3 regions of the Polaromonas sp. P3_B1 genome follow, and region 1 is predicted to be linked to each of the others. Evidence: predicted binding sites of a transcription regulator. Region 1 holds the regulator's gene; each other region holds the start of a gene.
What was found. The regulator LexA, encoded in region 1, represses DNA repair genes until DNA is damaged. The targets are predictions, from matches to a motif close to ACTGTATNNNNATACAGT.
Positions count from the first base shown of each region.

Region 2: the regulator LexA is predicted to act here: its motif matches at 1,131-1,148, upstream of AC1DXS_RS06940 (DNA topoisomerase IV subunit B).
Region 3: the regulator LexA is predicted to act here: its motif matches at 5,902-5,919, upstream of AC1DXS_RS16260 (PA0069 family radical SAM protein).

Region 1 is NZ_JBFUGK010000044.1:33,005-40,082, reverse strand. Features, by position in the region: gene AC1DXS_RS21315 (oxepin-CoA hydrolase, alternative type) at 1-206, opposite strand, end outside; gene AC1DXS_RS21310 (3-hydroxyacyl-CoA dehydrogenase) at 354-1,874, opposite strand; gene AC1DXS_RS21305 (hypothetical protein) at 1,912-3,999, shown strand; gene AC1DXS_RS21300 (D-2-hydroxyacid dehydrogenase family protein) at 4,030-5,037, opposite strand; gene AC1DXS_RS21295 (hypothetical protein) at 5,206-5,571, opposite strand; gene lexA (transcriptional repressor LexA) at 5,710-6,414, opposite strand; gene AC1DXS_RS21285 (asparaginase) at 6,536-7,078, shown strand, end outside.
Region 2 is NZ_JBFUGK010000008.1:101,754-106,953, forward strand. Features, by position in the region: gene AC1DXS_RS06935 (MFS transporter) at 1-1,006, opposite strand, end outside; gene AC1DXS_RS06940 (DNA topoisomerase IV subunit B) at 1,195-3,165, shown strand; gene AC1DXS_RS06945 (hypothetical protein) at 3,162-4,271, shown strand; gene AC1DXS_RS06950 (lytic transglycosylase domain-containing protein) at 4,294-5,145, shown strand.
Region 3 is NZ_JBFUGK010000027.1:54,493-61,570, forward strand. Features, by position in the region: gene fghA (S-formylglutathione hydrolase) at 1-109, shown strand, start outside; gene AC1DXS_RS16240 (phosphoethanolamine transferase) at 154-1,860, shown strand; gene AC1DXS_RS16245 (transporter substrate-binding domain-containing protein) at 2,047-2,829, shown strand; gene AC1DXS_RS16250 (amino acid ABC transporter permease) at 3,183-3,851, shown strand; gene AC1DXS_RS16255 (GNAT family N-acetyltransferase) at 4,309-4,740, opposite strand; gene AC1DXS_RS16260 (PA0069 family radical SAM protein) at 4,802-5,890, opposite strand; gene AC1DXS_RS16265 (class I SAM-dependent methyltransferase) at 6,081-6,767, shown strand; gene AC1DXS_RS16270 (DUF7164 domain-containing protein) at 6,774-7,078, shown strand, end outside.

The DNA of each region.
Region 1 (7,078 bases):
AGCCGCTGCAGGTTGCCGCCCGCGCAAAAAATCGCACCTTCCCCGGTGATGACCACGCTGCGGATGTCGGGGTTGTTCTCGGCGGCATTCAGCGCTTCAATGCCGGCGGCATAAATGTCAGGGCCCAGGGCGTTCCTGAACTCCGGGTTGCTGATCGTCAGGATAAGGGTCTGGCCCTCGCTGGTACTCTTGATTGCGCCTGCCATGTCAATTCTTTCGAGGGGTTGAACCGGCCACGGAGGCCGCAAGTTGCGGATCCCCACCAGCGGGGGCCGCGGAACTGGCTTTGCCAGGCCGCAGGCGCCGCCCCTTGGGGGGGAAGGTGCTACACGAAGTGAGCATCCGAAGGGGGGTTACTCTTCTTTATGCATGAGGCTGAGCCCGATGGCGCCGCGGCGGCGCAACCAGGGGGAGGGGCGGTAGCGCTGGTCGCCGTAAACGGTCTGCATGTTGAACAGCACTTCCAGCACGTTGGTGGGGCCGTAGCGGTCGCCCATGGCCAGCGGGCCCAGGGGGTAGCCGAGCCCTAGGGTCACGGCGGTTTCCAGGTCCTTTGGGCTGCAGATGCCTTGCTGGCAGATGTCGCTGGCGATGTTGACGATGGTGGCCACCACGCGCTGTGTGACAAAGCCGCCGCTGTCGCGGATCACGCTGACCGGCTTGCCGTCGCGGGCGAAAAGAGCGTGCGCTGCGTCGCGCATGTCGCTGCGTGTGGCCGGGTTGGTGGCCAGCACGCGCCGCTTGGTGGCCGCGTCGTCGATCAGCATGTCGATGCCGACGGTGCGCGCCGGGTCCAGGCGCTCCACCACGGCGACGGTGGTGATGTCAAAACCGAGCGGCGCGACCAGCGTGAGGGCCTGCGGCGAGGCGGAGGCGCCGGTTTCGATCCTGGCGCCCAGGTTCTTGAGCAGCTGCAGCAGTTCAGCGCGGCGCGAGGCCCGGGGCGAGACCCACACTGGTGGGAGTTCGTCCACCTGGGGAGCGGCTGGCTCGGCGGGCACCTGCATGGCGCCATCGGAATATCGGTAAAAGCCTTCACCCGTCTTGCGTCCCAGCATGCCGCCGGCCAGGCGCTGCGCGGTGATCACGCTGGGGCGGTAGCGGGCTTCTTCGTAGTATTGGTGGTAAATCGACTCCATCACCGGGTGGGAGACGTCGAGGGCGGTCAGGTCCATGAGCTCGAAGGGGCCCAGCTTGAAGCCGGCCTGGTCGCGCAGGATGCGGTCTATGGTGGCGAAATCGGTGACGCCTTCGCTGACGATGCGCAGCGCCTCGGTGCCGTAACCCCGGCCAGCGTGGTTCACGATGAAGCCCGGTGTGTCCTGCGCCTGCACAGGCGTATGGCCCATCTGCCGGGCGTATTGGCTGAGGCTTTCGCATACAGCCGGGCTTGTTTTCAGGCCCGCAATCACTTCGACCACTTTCATGAGCGGGACCGGGTTGAAGAAGTGAAAACCGGCCAGGCGTCCGGGGTGCTTGAGCCCTGCCGCGATGGCCGTTACCGACAGCGAGGATGTGTTGCTGGCCAGGACTGCACTTTCGGACACCAGGGCCTCCAGCTCCGCGAACAGCGCGCGCTTGACGTCCAGGCGCTCCACGATGGCCTCAACGACGAGGTCGCAGCCCGCCAGGTCGGCCAAAGTGCCGGCGAGCACCAGTCGATCTTTGTGCCCGGCGGCCGCGGCGGCTTCGAGGCGACCTTTCTCGACCAGCTTGTCCCATTGGATGCAGATGGCCTCGCGGGCCTTTTCAGCTGCGCCAGCCTGCGCGTCCATCAGCCTGACGGTGCTCCCCGCCTGCGCCGCGATTTGCGCTATGCCGCGTCCCATCGCACCGGTGCCAACTATTCCCACATTTGCAAAATTTACTTTCATGGGCGAATTATGGCTGAGCGTCTTTCGGCGAAGCCGCATGGCAAAATCCGGCCAGCCCATGAAATCCGCCGAGAAGTTTCTGAAATGCCTGCTTGGCGCTTTGCTGTTGGGGCTGGCCGCCAGCACTTCGGCCGCATCCCTGGGCCGCGTGCGCGGACCGGCCATTGTGGGCCGGCCCTTGGACCTCACGCTCTCCGCCCAACTGGACGGCACTGAAAATCCTTCTGCTGTCTGCCTGTCCGCTGAGGTGTTTTTCGGCGACAGCCAGGTTTCCCCCGGCAAGGTGCTTACCTCGGTCTCGCCGGGCGACGGTAGCGGTGAGGTCCTGGTCCGCATCCGCACGACGGTCGTGCTCGACGAGCCAGTCGTGACGCTGTACGCGCGCGAGGGCTGCCTGCAAAAGAATTCGCGAAGGTACGTCCTGCTGGCCGAGATGCTGGGCGACAACACCGGACCGGCGCCCTCAACCCTTCCGCAGGCGGCAGCTGTTGCGGCGGCAGCCCCAGCGCAGCCCGGCGCGGCAACGCCGACTCGCGCCGCCGCATCAAAAGCGAAGCCGCAAACCCGAGCTGGCACAGCGATGGCCTCTTCGCTGGCCGCGCCGCCTGGCCGCACCCCTGCCAAGGTGGCGGCTCCCGTGCCGGAGCGTAAATCGCGGGCTCGCCTGCAACTGGCCCCTGTTGATTTGTCCATCGAACGTGACCCTGTCCTTCGTTCGTCGCCGGAATTGCTGACGCTGCCAGCGGCCGATGCCCAGCAACGGGCCGCCGCGGCCGCGTTGTGGCAGGCGCTCAACGCCCAGCCGCAGGACATGGTGCGCGACAGCCAGCGCCTCAAGTCGCTGGAGTCCGATGTAGCCGCGATGCTGGCGCAAAGCCGCAAGACGGAACAGGCCGTGATGGAGCTGCGAGGGCAACTGGAGCAGGCGCGGCAGGAGCGTTATAGCAACTGGCTGGTGTATGGCCTGGGTGGTGTTTTGCTTCTCGCGCTGCTGGCGGTGGGGTGGTTATGGACGCGCAACCGGCGGTATGCGCTGCGCCTGAGTCCGTGGTGGGACGGGGAGGCCGGTCACGACAAGCCCAGCGAGTTTGCGGATGTCACGGGGCCGGCCTCCCGGTCCGCAGGTGTGATGCCGGCTCAAGGAGGCCAGCCGCATAACGCAGGGGTGGACCTGGACCTGGAAGCGCTTGATTTCGACAGTACGCGCAAGTTGCCCGCGGCCGGGCCGGCATCGCAGCAGGCCCGGCCGGCTGATGCTGCTGCGGACCGCCCCGAGTTCCTCCCAAGCCTGGGCGGTTTCAGCGGCATGCCCCGTATCGTCAATGCCGAAGAGCTTTTTGATGTGCAGCAGCAGGCGGACTTTTTCGTGTCGCTGGGCCATCCCGACAAGGCGGTGGACGTGCTGCGGCTGCACATCACGGACAACGTGGAGACGAGCGCGCTGGTCTACCTGGACTTGTTCGACCTATACCACAGCCTGGGCCGCAAGGACGACTACGATGCACTGCGCAAGGAGTTCCACCGCATGTTCAATGCCCAGGTGCCGGCCTTCGACGACTATGCGATGGACACGCACGGCCTGGAGTTCTACGTCTCAGCCCTTACGCGCATCGAGTCGCTGTGGCCCACGCCCAAGGTGCTGGACGTGCTGGAAGAGTCGATCTTTCGCAAACCCGATTCGCGCAGCGAGGTTTTCAGCCTTGCGGCTTACCGCGAACTGCTGTTGCTGCACTCCATCGCGAAGAAGATCATTGCCCGGCCCGTAGCCGCCGGGGAGGATGCCGCTGCGCAGGCGCCTGTTCTGCCCACCCAGCCGCAAGCGAGCAGCTTCGGCCCGACCAACATCCTGCCTTTGTCCGCCCGGCTCCAGGAAATGCCGCCGCCGCTTCCTGTGGCTCTTCCCGTTGCGGTGGCTCCCGGCTTCTCCACTGAAATTGCGCCGAGCACCGACCTGACGCGACCACCCGTTTCGCCGCGGCTGGGATTGGATATTGACCTGAGTCAGGGAGTCGACGAGGCTCTTGCACCGCTGCCGGCGATTGCGGTGGCGGGCCTGCCACCCGAAGCCGGGGATTTCAGCAACCTTATCGAATTCGACCTCGACGCTCCGCCCCCGAAGGCTTAGGAGGGGCTGCTTTAGGTGCGGCGCGCCGCCTCAGCGCCGCACTTGCAGGGCGCCTGGATTCACGATGTTGGTAGGCGTGCCCTTGATGAAATTGACGACGTTGTCAAAAGCCGCGCCAAAGTAGAGCTCGTAGCTGTCTTGTTCCACATAGCCGATGTGCGGCGTGCAAATGCAGTTTTCGAGGCGAAGCAGGGCATGGCCCTGCAAGATGGGCTCGGATTCAAACACGTCGATCGCCGCCAGGCCGGGGCGGCCGCGGTTGAGTGACGCAATCAGCGCCTCGGGCTCTATGAGTTCGGCGCGCGAAGTGTTGACCAGCAGGGCGGTGGTCTTCATGCGCGACAGGTCTTCCAGTGTCACGATGCCCCGGGTTTCGTCGTTCAGGCGCAGGTGCAGGCTCAGCACGTCGCTTTGCTCAAAAAACTCGGCCTTGCTTGCCGCGACTTCATAGCCGTCGGCCTGGGCCCGTTCGCGTGAGGCGTCGCGGCCCCAGATGATGACCCGCATGCCGAAAGCCCGGCCATAGCCGGCGACGATTTGCCCGATCTTGCCGTAGCTCCAGATGCCCAGCGTCTTGCCTTTGAGGACGGTGCCTATGCCGAAATTAGGCGGCATGGAGGCTGATTTGAGGCCGGCCTGCTGCCAGGCGCCGTGCTTGAGGTGGGCCACGTAATGCGGGATGCGGCGCGTGGCGGCCATGACCAGCGCCCAGGTCAATTCTGCGGGTGCCGTGGGCGAGCCGGTGCCCTCGGCCACCGCGATGCCACGTTCGGTGCAGGCCGCAACGTCGATGTGCCCTCCGACGCGGCCGGTCTGCACGATCAGCTTGAGTTTGGGCAGTTTTTCGATGACCTGGCGATTGAGCTGGGTCCGTTCCCGGATAAGGACGATGACGTCGGCATCCTTAAGCCTGACGGACAGCTGTCCTATGCCTTTGACGGTGTTGGTGTAGACCTTGGCGGGATAGGCCTCCAATTTGGCAGCGCAGTTCAGTTTTCGCACTGCGTCCTGGTAGTCGTCGAGGATCACAATATTCATGCCGATATTGTGCCTGCAAGATTTTTCTTCCTTGCGGGAAGGGCTACCCGAACGTACTCATTTTGTATCGCCAGGAAACCTGCTGCGGTATTTCAGTCTGGCGGCCGCGCGCCGCGCAGGCTCATGGGCCTTTGCCGCAGGGGGGCAAGGGTGGGCGGGGCTTACTGTTTACTGCAGCGCGGCCTCGCGCTGGGCCATGCGATCAAGCTCCGCGCAGACGTCGGCCATGCGGCCCGAGATGACCATGCGGCCGGCGCAGGTCGGGCCGACATTGGCGTCGAATTCGCGCACGATGCGCAGGCGGCTGGGCGCAGGGCGTTTAGGCATGGCCTTGCCGGCTGGGGTGGTTTCGCGCAGGGCCGCGGCGGCACCCGAAGAAAAAGGCAATGCCAGCTGGCCGTTTGCGCGCTGGGCACGGGCAGGGGCGGAATATCGGCCGGACCTGGTTGCGGGGACAAACCAGGCTGCCAGCGCCTGCGCGGGAGCCAGCAGGATGGACAGAAGGGGTGAGTGTGAAAAACTGACGATTCCCATGATGAACTCCTGTATGAGAGAGGTTTACACAGGCAGGATTTCGAACCGGCAAAGAGACTGGGCCGGCGGGGCCGCGCACCAGGGTGTTGGCCGCAACGGCCAAACGCCCGCCACCTGGTGCGTGGCCGGATCAACGGGTTACATCAGCATGGTGTTGCGTATCAAGCCGACAGCCAGGCCTTCGAGTTCAAACGGCTCACCGGGCTCGACCACAATGGTTTTGAAGTCGGGGTTTTCGGGCAAGAGCTCAATAAGATTCTTGTTACGGCGAAAGCGCTTGACGGTGACTTCATCACCCAGGCGGGCCARGACGATCTGGCCGTTCTTGGCTTCCTTGGCCTGTTTGACGGCCAGCAGGTCGCCGTCCATGATGCCGATGTCGCGCATGCTCATGCCGCGAACCTTGAGCAGGTAATCGGGCTGGCGCTGGAACAGGCCGCTTTCAAAATAATAGGTTTGTTCGATATGTTCCTGCGCGAGAATCGGGCTGCCAGCAGCAACCCGCCCTACCAGAGGTAGGGCGAGTTGGGCCAGGCTTTGCAACGGCAGGGAAAACTGTTTGGTGCGCGATTCGTTGATGGAGCGCAGAGTGTCGCCGCGCAGGCGTATGCCGCGGGAAGTGCCGCTGACGAGTTCAATGACGCCTTTGCGGGCGAGGGCCTGCAGGTGTTCTTCGGCGGCATTGGCGGATTTGAAACCCAGTTCGTTGGCGATTTCGGCGCGGGTGGGTGGTGCGCCGGTGCGTGCGATGGCGCTCTGGATCAGTTCAAGGATTTGTTGCTGGCGCGCCGTGAGCTTGGGGCCTTCGGAGGGAAAATGCGGAAAATCGGCGAGGATGCTCATGGCGGGACTCCTTGGTTCTCAGTCAGGTCTGGGTGAACAGCGGTTCGTAGCCCGTGACCTGTTTTAATATCCAGTACCTGTATTTTCATCCAGTTTTTAAAAGATTGCAAGACCACTTTCCATGCACCCTCAAAATATTGTGATTCTGGGCACCGGCGGCACCATTGCCGGGCGGGCAGCCAGTGCGTCGGATAACATCGGCTACACCGCCGCCCAGGTGGGTGTCGAGGAACTGCTCGCCGCTGTCCCGGCTGTGGCGCAAGCCGGCTCGGTGCTTACGGAGCAGGTCACGCAGGTCGACAGCAAGGACATGAGTTTTGCGGTGTGGGGCAAGCTGGCAGAGCGCGTGAGCCATTTCCTGGCGCAAGCGGATGTTCAGGGCATCGTCATCACGCATGGAACCGATACGCTTGAAGAGACCGCTTTTTTTCTGCAGGCGCTGCTCGCGCCAGCCAAGCCGGTAGTTCTGACCTGCGCGATGCGGCCAGCCACGGCCCTGGTTCCCGATGGGCCTCAAAACCTGCTTGACGCGGTGGCAGTGGCGCGGCATGCAGGCGCGCGGGGCGTGGTCGCGGTGTGCGCGGGCGTCATCCATGGCGCTGCGGATGTACAGAAAGTGCATACCTACCGGCTCGACCCTTTCAGTTCGGGCGACGCCGGCCCC
Region 2 (5,200 bases), on a different contig from region 1:
TGCCGAAGATCTGCGCCACCACCGCGTTGGTCGGCGGCACCGTTGACAGCCATAGCAAGCCCATCAGGCTGGCGAAGATGTACACGCTCAGCGGGCTCAGCGGGGCCGCCAGGAACACGGCGATCACCACCGCGCGGGAGAAATAAATCGTCGCCAGGATTTTCCGCTTGGCCATTTTCTGGCCCAGTGAGCCGGCGATGTAAGTGCCAAAAACGTTGAACAGCCCGATCAGCGCCAGCGCGTAGCTGGCCACCTGGGGCGACAAGCCCTTGTCCTTGAGGTAGCTGGGCATGTGCACGCCGATGAACACCACCTGGAAGCCGCAGACGAAATAGCCCGCCATCAGCAGCTGGAAACTCGGGTATTTGAAGGCCTCGCGCAGCGCCTGGGCGATGGTCTGTTCGCGTTTGGCGGGCTGGCCGCCGCCAAAACCGCCCTCGCGCAGGCCCAGGGCCAGCGGCGCGATCAGCAGCACCGCGCCGCTGAGCACCAGTAGCGCCTCTTTCCAGCCCAGGCCGCTGATCAGGAGGCCCTCGACCGGCACCATCAGGAACTGGCCGAAAGAGCCCGCCGCCGCGGCCACGCCCATGGCCCAGGAACGCTTTTCCGCCGAGATGTTGCGGCCTATCACGCCGTAGATCACCGCATAGGTGGTTCCGGCCTGCGCCGCGCCTATCAGCACCCCGGCCGTCATGGTGAACAAAAAGCCGGTAGGTGACAGCGCCATGCCCACCAGGCCCAGCGCATACAGCAGGGCACCCACCACGATGACGCGGAAAGCGCCGAAGCGGTCGGCCGCCATGCCGGCGAAGATGCCGAACACGCCCCAGGACAGGTTTTGCACCGCCAGCGCGAAGGCAAAGGTCTCGCGCGTCCAGCCCTGGGCCTGGGTGATGGGCTGCAGCCACAACCCAAAGCCGTGGCGTATGCCCATGGACAGCGTGACGATGGTGGCGCCGCAAATCAGCACCTGCTGCATGGAGAGTTTGGGGGTGTCGGTGGTCATGGTGGTCGCGGCAAGGGCGAAAAGGAAAGGCCTTGGGTCGGCGAAAAGAGGGTATCCGCCGACTGTAACGAAAATGGCGAAATGCTGCCGCGAGCGCCCTTGCTTCAGCGTTCAAAATCGAGAGGCTGTATGTTTGTACAGTGACTTTTGCAGGCCCGACTACAATTGCGGCAATTCTTTCATCTGCCATGGCTGACAAACTACCCACCGAATATTCCGAAGGTTCGATCCGCGTGCTCAAGGGCCTGGAGCCCGTCAAGCAGCGCCCGGGCATGTACACGCGCACCGATAACCCCCTGCACATCATCCAGGAAGTCCTGGACAACTCCGCCGACGAGGCCCTGGCCGGCCACGGCAAGAAGATCAAGGTCACGCTGCACACCGACGGATCGGTCAGCATCGAAGACGACGGCCGCGGTATTCCCTTCGGCCTTCATCCCGAAGAAAAGGCGCCCGTGATCGAGCTGGTGTACACCCGGCTGCACGCCGGCGGGAAGTTCGACAAGGGCAAGGGCGGCGCCTACAGCTTCTCGGGCGGCCTGCACGGCGTGGGCGTCAGCGTGACGAACGCGTTGTCCAAGCGGCTGGAACTTATCACTTACCGGGAAGGCACGGTTGCCAGGCTGGTGTTCTCCGGCGGCGATGTGATCGAGAAGCTGCACCTGCGCAAGCAGGGCGAAGGCGACCGCAAGACCGGCACCACCGTCCGCGCCTGGCCCGACGCCAAATACTTCGAATCGGCCGCGCTGCCCATGGCCGAACTCACGCACCTGCTGCGCAGCAAGGCCGTGCTCATGCCCGGCGTCACCGTCACGCTGACCAACGAGAAAACCAAGGAAACCCAGACCTGGTCTTACAAAGGCGGCCTGCGCGACTATCTGATGCAGACCCTGACGGGCGATCCGGTCATCCCGATGTTTGAGGGCGAGGGTTTTGCCGATGCCCAGCACGACAGCTTTGCCGAAGGCGAGGGCGCGCAGTGGTGCGTGGCCTTTACCGAAGACGGCCAGCCCATGCGCGAGAGCTACGTCAACCTGATCCCGACCAGCGCCGGCGGCACCCACGAAAGCGGGCTGCGTGACGGCCTCTTCAACGCCGTCAAGAGCTTTATCGACCTGCATTCGCTGCTGCCCAAGGGCGTCAAGCTGCTGCCTGAAGACGTTTTTGCCCGCGCCAGCTATGTGCTGAGCGCCAAGGTGCTGGACCCGCAGTTCCAGGGCCAGATCAAGGAACGCCTCAATTCGCGTGACGCGGTGCGCCTGGTGTCCAGCTTTGTCCGTCCCACACTGGAGCTGTGGCTCAACCAGCACGTCGATTACGGCCGCAAGCTCGCCGAACTCGCCATCAAAGCCGCGCAGACCCGCCAGAAGGCCGGCCAGAAAGTCGAAAAACGCAAGGGCTCGGGCGTGGCCGTGCTGCCCGGCAAGCTGACCGACTGCGAAAGCCGCGACCTGGCGCACAACGAAGTTTTCCTGGTGGAGGGCGACTCGGCCGGCGGCAGCGCCAAAATGGGCCGCGACAAGGAAAGCCAGGCCATCCTGCCGCTGCGCGGCAAGGTGCTGAACACCTGGGAGGTCGAGCGCGACCGCCTGTTCGCCAACACCGAAATCCACGACATCGCGGTCGCCATCGGCGTGGACCCGCACGGCCCCAACGACACGCCCGACCTCTCAGGCCTGCGCTACGGCAAGGTCTGCATCCTGAGCGACGCCGACGTGGACGGCTCCCACATTCAGGTGTTGCTGCTCACGCTGTTTTTCCGCCATTTCCCCAAATTGATCGAATCGGGTAATGTGTATGTCGCGCGGCCGCCGCTGTTCCGGGTGGACGCGCCGGCACGGGGCAAAAAACCGGCTTCGAAGTTTTATGCCCTTGATGAAGGCGAATTGACCGCCATATTGGATAAATTGCGCAAAGATGGCGTGAAAGAAGGCGCCTGGAGCATCAGCCGCTTCAAGGGCCTGGGTGAAATGAGCGCGGAACAACTCTGGGAAACCACGCTCAATCCGGATACCCGCCGTTTGTTGCCCGTGCAACTGGGCAATCAGGATTTCCTGCAAACCGAGACCCTGATCACCAAGCTGATGGGCAAGGGCGAAGCCGCGGCGCGCCGCGAACTGATGGAGTTGCACGGCGACAGCGTTGAGGTGGATGTTTGAGGTTTTTGCTGTCGATTGGCCGCGTCGCGGGCATGGTAGTGCTGGTCGTTGCCGCGTTCTGGGCGACGATCGCGTTGGCGACCCATGAATTCGCAAGGGCTGTCGTGGGTTTTGCGGTGGGTGCCGGCGGCCTGTATTTTGCCGTGCTGTCAGAAAACGCCATTGACAGGCGTAAACGGAGGGTGGAGAAGAAGGCCGCCCAGGCGGCTGTGGCGTTTAACGCAAGCTCGTTGATGGTTCCATTTCGCTGGTTTCGCTGGGCTTGCCTTCTTGCCGTGATTTGCTTGATGTTGTGGGGCTTCGGGTTTCTGGCCAAGGTGTGCTGGCTGGATGGGAAATTTGCCCCGGCCGCCTTGTTGGCCGGTCTGGCGGGGTTGTTACTTGTGTACACCTGCAGCCTGTTGGCTTGTGCGTATCCTGCCTTACGGTCCGGCGGCGCGTTGCGGGTGGATTCCGCAGGTTTGATGTACAGCGGTTTGCCCGTTATCGCCTGGAACCATGTTCTGGGTGTCGATCTCAGTCAGATCGAGGACAAAGGGAAGAAAAGATCAGTTTTGATGCTGGCGCTGGATTCGGCAAGGTTTGAGCAATTGAGGCCGGCCCACGTGGCTGGAGCCCTTCACTGGGCCGGCCCTCAATTTCGATCCAAGTCGCGATTGCTGGAAATCGGCTGCGATTTTTTGAAGGAAAAGCCAGAGCTTGTCCTGCGTGCGGTTCAGGTGATAGCGGATAAAGCCGGCGCGCCCAGGGTTAAGGGCTGGCACCACTTTGAAGGAATTGACGCGGCGCTGCAGCGGGAGCAAGCTGCCGAATCGCGCAGGGAGTCCAGCCGCAAGACGGAGCTGTTGCTGGCGGAACTGCAAAAAATGAGCGGCGCGGAGACCGTGGATAAAAAAAGGCTGGCGGAAATTGACCGGCAGATGCAGGTGGAATTCGAACGCATGAGTTCGGCTTCCGATGCACAGGTCAAAAATGCCAAGCGCCACATGGAAGCGATGGATGAGCGTCTGAAGCCGCTCAAATGGATGTACCGCGGTATGGTGTTTGTGCTCTTTGTGGTGATAAGCGGGGCTGTTGCAAAAATTGTGTTTGCGATCAAGCCCTGACGACATGATGGATTTCTTGTTTATGAATATTTTCTCTGGCAAGCCCAGGCTCTGGCTTGGACTTTTGTTGGGCATGCTGATGCTGCTGTCGCAGCGGCCCGCCCATGCCGACATCTGGGGTTATGTCGACAAGGACGGCATTGCGCATTTTTCGGCCGTGCGGCTGGACGAGCGCTATGAGCTCTTCTTCCGCGGCAGCGAAAGCTTCAGCGCCGACGGCAGCAACACCGGCCGCAGCGGCAAGGCCGTGGGCAGCGGCGCCAACCGCGCCACCGGCGTGGCTGCCGCGCCGCCCAAGCTGCTGGCCTACTTCGACGTGTCGCCCAATTACAAGGCCGTCAAACACCTGCTGCGAGAGGCTTCCGTCACACACGGCATCGACTACGAACTGCTGCAAGCGCTCATCGCCACCGAATCGGGCTTCAACACCCAGGCCGTCTCGCCCAAAGGCGCTGTCGGCCTGATGCAGCTGATCCCGCCGACGGCGGAGCGCTACGGTGTGCGGGCCAGCAAGGATTCCACGGTCCACAAAAAGCTCACCGACCCCAAGACCAATATCCGGGCCGGCTCCAGCTACCTCAGCGACCTGATCGCCATGTTCCCCGGCCAGCTCGAGCTGGCGATCGCCGCCTACAACGCCGGCGAGGGCGCCGTTCAGCGCGCGGGCAACAAGATCCCCAACTACCCCGAAACCAAAAACTACGTCAAGACCGTGATGCAGCTCTACAACCACCTCAAGCCCCCCAGCATGATGGGGGCGCCCGGCGGCCGTGTTCGCATGGAGATGATGGGCGGCACTACGGGCCGCGGCAATATGGTGCCGACCACGGTCGCGTCCACCGCCACGCCAGAGGCCTCACCCGAGCGGAACTGAGATACATGCGCCTGGCGTTGAGCCGGTACCTCCGGCTGCCTCAAAAGCGGCGCAC
Region 3 (7,078 bases), on a different contig from region 1:
GCTGCACCGCCATGCGGGTTACGACCACGGCTACTACTTCATCGCCACCTTCATGGCCGAGCACCTGCGCCACCATGCGCGGCACCTGGGTCTGGGCAGTGCGGCCTGAGGCCATAAGCTCACCCTAAGGCACGGCAAATACAATGCAGCGCTATGCCGCTGCGCCCCGCATCCTCCGCCTCACCTGCCTCGTCGTTCGCAACGCGGCCCGCCCCCCTGCCAACCGTTCGGCAAGCGCCCGGCATGCGCCCCCTGTGGCTGGTGATCGTGTCCAGCCTCTGGATCGCCACCGTGTGCAACGTGGCGCTGTGGCGCGAGCTGTTTCGCCTGCCCGGCCTCAGCGGAGGCCAGGCGGTTGTCATCAGCGTCGCGCTGGTACTGGTGATCACGCTGGCCACCACAGCCCTGCTAAGCCTGCTGGCCTGGCGCTGGACGCTCAAGCCGGCCATCACCCTGTTCCTGCTCTCGGCGGCCTTCGGTGCCTATTTCATGATGGCCTACGGCGTGGTCATCGACAAGACCATGATGGTCAACACCCTGCAGACCGATGTGCGCGAAACCCGCGACCTGTTGAACTGGCGTTTGCTGGCCACGGTGCTGGTGCTGGCGGTGCTGCCGCTGGTGCTGCTGTGGCGGCAAAAAGTCAGACGCGCCAGCGCCGCGCGGCAATTGCTCGGCAACTTTGCCACCCTGGCCGGCGCCTCTGTGCTGCTGGTGCTGGTGGTGTTTCTGTTTTTCCAGAGCATTGCGTCTGTGATGCGCAACTACACCCATGTGCGCTACCTGATCAACCCGCTCAATTCCTTTTACGCGCTGGGCTCCATCGCGGCCAAGCCTTTCCAGCGCGATGAATCCGTGGTGCTGCCGCTCGGTGAAGACGCCAAGCTGGGCGCCAGCTACAACGCGCAAAACAAGCCGCCGCTGTTGCTGCTGGTGCTGGGCGAGACAGCGCGCAGCGGCAACTTCTCGCTCAACGGCTACGCCCGCCCCACCAACCCGCTGCTCGCCAAAGAGAATGTCGTGAGCCTGCGCAATGCCTGGTCCTGCGGCACCAGCACGGCAGCCTCCGTGCCCTGCATGTTCTCCCACTTCGGGCGCGAAGCCTACGACTCGCGGCCGGCCAATTACGAAGGCCTGCTCGACGTGCTGCAGCGCGCGGGCCTCGCCGTGCTGTGGATAGACAACCAGTCGGGCTGCAAGGGCGTGTGCGACCGCGTGCCCAACGTCAACACGGTGCAGTTGCAGGTGCCCGGCCTGTGCGACAGCGGCGAGTGCTTTGATGAAGTGATGCTGCAGGGCATCGACGAGCGCATCGCCGCGCTGCCCGCTGAGCGACGCGCCAAGGGCGTGGTGGTTGTGATGCACCAGATGGGCGGCCACGGCCCGGCCTACTACAGACGCTCGCCGCAGGCCGTCAAAAAATTCCTGCCCGAATGCACCGACAACGCGCTGCAAAGCTGCAGCCGTGAAGGCCTGGTCAATGCGTATGACAACAGCATCGTCTACACCGACAAGCTGCTGGCCTCGTCCATCCAATGGCTGAAGGCGCAGGAAGCGCGCAGCGCGCCCGCCCTGCTCTACCTGGCCGACCACGGTGAATCGCTGGGCGAGAACAACCTCTACCTGCACGGCATGCCCTACGGCATCGCGCCCGATGTGCAAAAGCGCGTGCCCTGGATCACCTGGCTGTCGCCCGGCTTCGAGCAGCGCAGCAAGCTGACGACGGCCTGCCTCAAGCAGCAGCTGGACGTGCCTGTCAGCCATGACAACTACTTTCATTCGGTGCTGGGCCTGATGAATGTGCAGACCAGCGTCTACAAGCCCGCGCTCGACATCTACGCGGGCTGCGCCAAGCCCTAGGCCCGCCAAGAATTCATCCGCAGATGACGCAGATTTACGCAGATTGAAAACAAGGAAACCAGCGGCTTTCGGTTCGCCATCACCAGATGCCACGTAGGGCTTTTGCGGCTTGCCCTGCGCCTCTGTGGTGATACGCCTAATATTCACATTCATCTCAATAACAATTCTCTTATGCAAGGGTTGAATATGAATATTCGCAAGGCCGTCGCCTCCGCACTCCTTCTGACATTCGCTTTCGGCGCCAGCGCCGCCGACCTGCTGGACACCGTCAAGCAGCGCGGCACGCTCAAGGTGGCCCTCGAAGGCACTTACCCCCCGTTCAATTACAAGGAAGGCGGCCAGCTCGCCGGCTTTGAAGTCGAGCTGGCCAATGCCCTGGCGCAAAAGCTGGGCGTGAAGGCCGAGTTCTCGACCAGCGAGTGGAGCGCCATCCTGGCCGGCCTGCAGGCGGGCAAGTACGACGTGGTCATCAACCAGGTCGGCATCACCGACAAGCGCAAGGAGACCTTTGATTTCTCCGAGCCCTACACCATCTCGGCCCCGCAGCTGATCGTGCGCAAGGATGAAAAGCGCGAGTTCAAGTCGCTGGCCGACCTCAAGGGCAAAAAGCTGGGCCTGGGCCAGGGCACCAACTACGCCGACATCGCCAAAAAGGTGGGAGGCATAGACGTCAAGACCTATCCCGGCGCGCAAGAGTATTTGCAGGACCTGGCACTGGGCCGCATCGACGCGGCGCTTAACGACAGCCTCTTGATCCCCTATATCGTCAAGCAGACCAAGCTGCCGCTCAAGCCCGGCGCACCCGTGGGCGATCTCGAAAAATCCGGCATCCCTTTCGTCAAGAACAACCCCAAGTTCAAGGCCGCCATCGACAAGGCAATCGCCGACCTGCAGGCCGACGGCAGCTTCGCCAAAATCTCCACCAAGTGGTTTGACCGCGACGTGAGCAAACCGCCTGTGGCGAAGTAACATCCCATCAGCCGCGCGCCTTTCTTCGGCAGGCGCCTGAAACACCCCGGCTCTTAGAACCTGTTCACGGCCTAAACGGGGCCGCGCAAGCCCCTTTTCGGGATGGGATGCAAGGCGCGGTGCGACGCCCATAGTTCACCTATGGGCTAGCGCCGCAACGCCGCAGACCGCCCGAGAAGGGGCTTGCCCTCCGGGTTGGGATGAAATCGGGCGATTGAGCCACCCAGGCCCTTGCATGGGCATTAGCCCATGCGGCGTTCCTGGTCGGCCCACTCATCCCGATTGCATCCCAACGCGGCCCCGTTTAGGCCGTGAACAGGTTCTGGGGGTTTTTATTTGTGGAGACCCCCATCATGGACTTGTCCGGCTTGACCTCTTTGCTGCGCGACGCCCTGCCGCTGATGCTCAAGGGCGCGGGATGGACGCTGCTATTGGCCGTGGCATCGATTTTTTTCGGCGCCATCGTCGGCACCCTTGTGGCCATCACGCGGCTGGCCAAGGTGCCGGGGCTGTCGCAGTTCGCGGCGCTCTACGTCAGCTGCATGCGCGGCACGCCGCTGCTGGTGCAGCTTTTTGTTATCTACTTCGGCCTGCCCAGCATAGGCATACAGTTCGACCCCATCAGCGCCGGCATCCTGGGCCTGAGCCTCAACGTGGGCGCCTACCTGTCGGAAACGATTCGCGGTGCCATCAACGGCGTGGAGCACGGCCAGTGGAACGCGGCCCGCAGCCTGGGCCTCACGCAAGCGCAGACCCTGCGCTACGTGATAGGCCCGCAAGCCCTGAGGCTGGCCGTGCCCAGCCTGTCCAACAGCCTCATCAGCCTGATCAAGGACACGTCCCTGGTCTCGGTGATCGCCGTGGGTGAGCTGATGCTCGCGACCAAGGAAGTCATCGCCACCACCTTCCAGCCCTTTCCGCTTTACCTGGCGGCCGCAGGGATTTACTGGGCCATGAGCGCTTCGTTTGAAAAGCTGCAGAGCAAACTCGAGCTGCGGCTGAACCGCAGCTATTTGCGTTAGGTTTGCCCCTTTCCCCGCTTCATCCCCTCTCCCCCTGGGAGAGGGTTAGGGTGAGGGCCGTCGGCCTCAAGCAAGCCAGCGAACTATCCATCGCCGTCAGCCCTCATCCCGGCCTTCTCCCAGAGGGAGAAGGAGCAAAAACCAACTCAGACCCACTGCTTTACTCTGCCCGTTTTTATTCCCTCTCCCTCTGGGAGAGGGCTAGGGTGAGGGCCCGCGGCTTCAAATAAGCCAGTGAAATATCCATCGCCGTCAGCCCTCATCCCCGCCTTCTCCCAGAGGGAGAAGGAGCAAAAACCAACTCAGGCCCGCTGCTTTACTCTGCCCGTTTTTATTCCCTCTCCCTCTGGGAGAGGGTTAGGGTGAGGGCCGTCGGCCTCAATCAAGCCAGCAAAATATCCATCGCCGTCAGCCCCCATCCCTGCCTTCCCCCAGAGGGGAAAGAGAAACACCCACTTCAGCTGTCGCTGATCAGCCCGCTTTGCAGTGCTTGTTCCTGGTTCCTGAAAATCGCCATCGCCGTCAGCATGCGGCTAAAACCCAGCTTGCGGTAAAACGGTTCCTTGCCGGCCACCGCATAGAGGATGATCTTCTTGTGGCCCGTTGAGAGGCCGACCAGCGAGGCAACAATCTCCTTGCCCAGGCCCACGCCCTGGTGGTCCGGGTGCACCGCGATATCGCAGATGTACGAGCAGTCCATGCCATCGGCCAGCGCGCGGCCGGCGCCAATCAGTTGCCCGCCCTCATACACAAAACTTTTGAACAGGCTGTTGGAGAACACGACTTTCAGGTCCGCCGCTTTCTTCTCGCCCAATGGCGCGATCCGGTAGAGGTGTGAGAGCGCGTCCCAGTCCACGTACTCCGATGAATGTTTCCATTCGAATGCCAAGATGAACTCCTTCAATGTTGGGCTTGCACTATAGCCCTCGCGACCCCAAGCTGCCGGGCCGTCAGAACAGGCTACCCTGCCCCGCCGCACCCGGCGGCCTGAAGCGGCTCAAGTCCAGCTCCACGCGCTGGCGGTTAAAGCCCAGGCGGTTGCAGCATTTCTCAAAGCGCTGCTTGATCAGGTCGGCCCAAAGGCCGTAGCCCTTCATGCGCGAGGCGAAATCGCTGTCGTAGTCCTTGCCGCCGCGCATTTCCTGGATGCGCGCCATGATGCGCGCGGCGCGCTGCGGGTAGTGCAGCTCCAGCCACTCCTTGAAGAGGGGCGCCACTTCCCAGGGCAGGCGGATCACCGTGTAAAACGCCGAACGCGCACCGGCCTCCCAGGCCGCCTCCAGCACATGCTCCATGTCCTCGTTCACAAAGGGAATCTGCGGCGCCACGCTGACACCCACAGGCACGCCGTGCTCGGCCAGCGTGCGAATGGTGCGCAGGCGGCGGTGCGGTGCCGCAGCGCGCGGCTCCAGCTTGCGCGCGAGCTCGCCGTCCAGCGTGGTGACGGTGATGTACACGGCGGCCAGCTTGTCGGCGGCAAGCGGTGCGATCAGGTCCAGGTCGCGCTCCACGCCGCTGGACTTGGTGATCAAAGAAAACGGGTGGCAGGTATCGCGCATCACCTCGATCAGGCCGCGCGTGAGCCGCAGCTCGCGCTCGGCCGGCTGGTAACAGTCGGTGCCCGAGCCTATGTTGAGCAGGCGCGGCACATAGCTGCGCCTGGCAAGGTCTGCGCGCAAGGCCTCGGCGATATTGCGCTTGGCAATGATTTTGGTTTCAAAGTCCAGGCCCGGCGAAAGATTCAGGTAGCTGTGCGTGGGCCGCGCATAACAGTACACACAGCCATGCTCGCAACCCCGGTAGGGATTGATGCTGTAGTCAAAAAAGATGTCGGGCGAGTCGTTGCGCACAATGGCGCTGCGGGCATCCTCCATCGTCACCGTCGTTTCCAGCCGCGGCACCTCGCCCGCCATTCCCTCTTCCAGCGTGCCCCAGCCATCATCCCAGGCAGTGCGCACATCCTTCTCAAACCGGTGCGCGATGCGCGTGGCGGTGCCGCGGCCCTTGATGGCGTGCAGGGGGATGGTGGCGTCGGACATGATACTTGAATACTGTATTTATATACAGTATAAAGTGGCCGACTACCGCCATCAAGCGCTCATCCATGTCTTATTTGTAAACATTTTTCCGGCCCCCGGCCGGGCCATCCCTCGTCTTCGTTTAAGGTTGCGGACTGGGACAAGCGCAGACGCCCGCTCACCCTTCACAACACCTCACGGAAAGAACCTCGTGGCTGGACTTTCAGAAACCGTGTTCGACACATTGACGCTTGAAGTCATTCGGAAAATCTCGCCCGCCACCGTCCTGGACATAGGCGCGGGCCAGGGCAAATACGCGGACCTGGTCAGGCAGGCCGCGCCGCAAGCCCACATACGCGCAACCGAAATCTCGGCCGACTACGTGACCCAGTTCGGACTCGCAGCCAAGTATGACGACGTCCGCGTGATGGATGCCTACGACCTGATCCACCAGCACAAAAACGAAACCTACGACCTGGTCGTGATCGGCGACTGCATAGAGCACCTGCCCAAATCCAGAGGCCTGGACCTGCTGAACTTCCTGACTTACCGCTGCGGCTACCTGCTGGTCATCGCCCCCGAGTTCAGCTACTACGACACCGCCAAAGCCAACCTGGACCACCACGAGTCCCACATCTCCGTGTGGTCCGAGCGTGACTTCACCTGGCACGACCGCTGGGCCTGGATGCGTTCAGAGGTCATGCAGTTCTTCCTGCTGCGCGGCTACCAGACCAGCCCCATGCCCTTCGACCGCCTGGTCGGGGACATCAACGCCAATCCGACCACCGTCACCCGCATGGGCACAGGCGCGCCCTTCAAGCCGGCGCACCTGCACACCAGCATCGTCTCGCACACCGAGGTGATAGACGGCAACTCTTATACCTACCGCAACTTCTAACTTCTGATGCCCCTCACAACTTCCGCGCAGGCATACGAAAAAGACCTCGGCATACTGCTCTACATCGACGACCACCCGTCCATGTATGAAGAATTCAGCTGGATCTACAAAAGCTGGATCCATTCAGGTGTCTGGCGCCGCTCCGACCTCATTGTGGTGTGCCACCCCAAGGCCTACGACCAATTGCCCGGCAACGACCCCGGCGTCATCAAGATCGTTGCCGAGCCCATCTCTCGCGAAGGGCGCTGGAAGGGCTACCACTTCATCAACTCCATCGCCTGCGTTTCAGGCGCGCACACGGCCCATCTTGC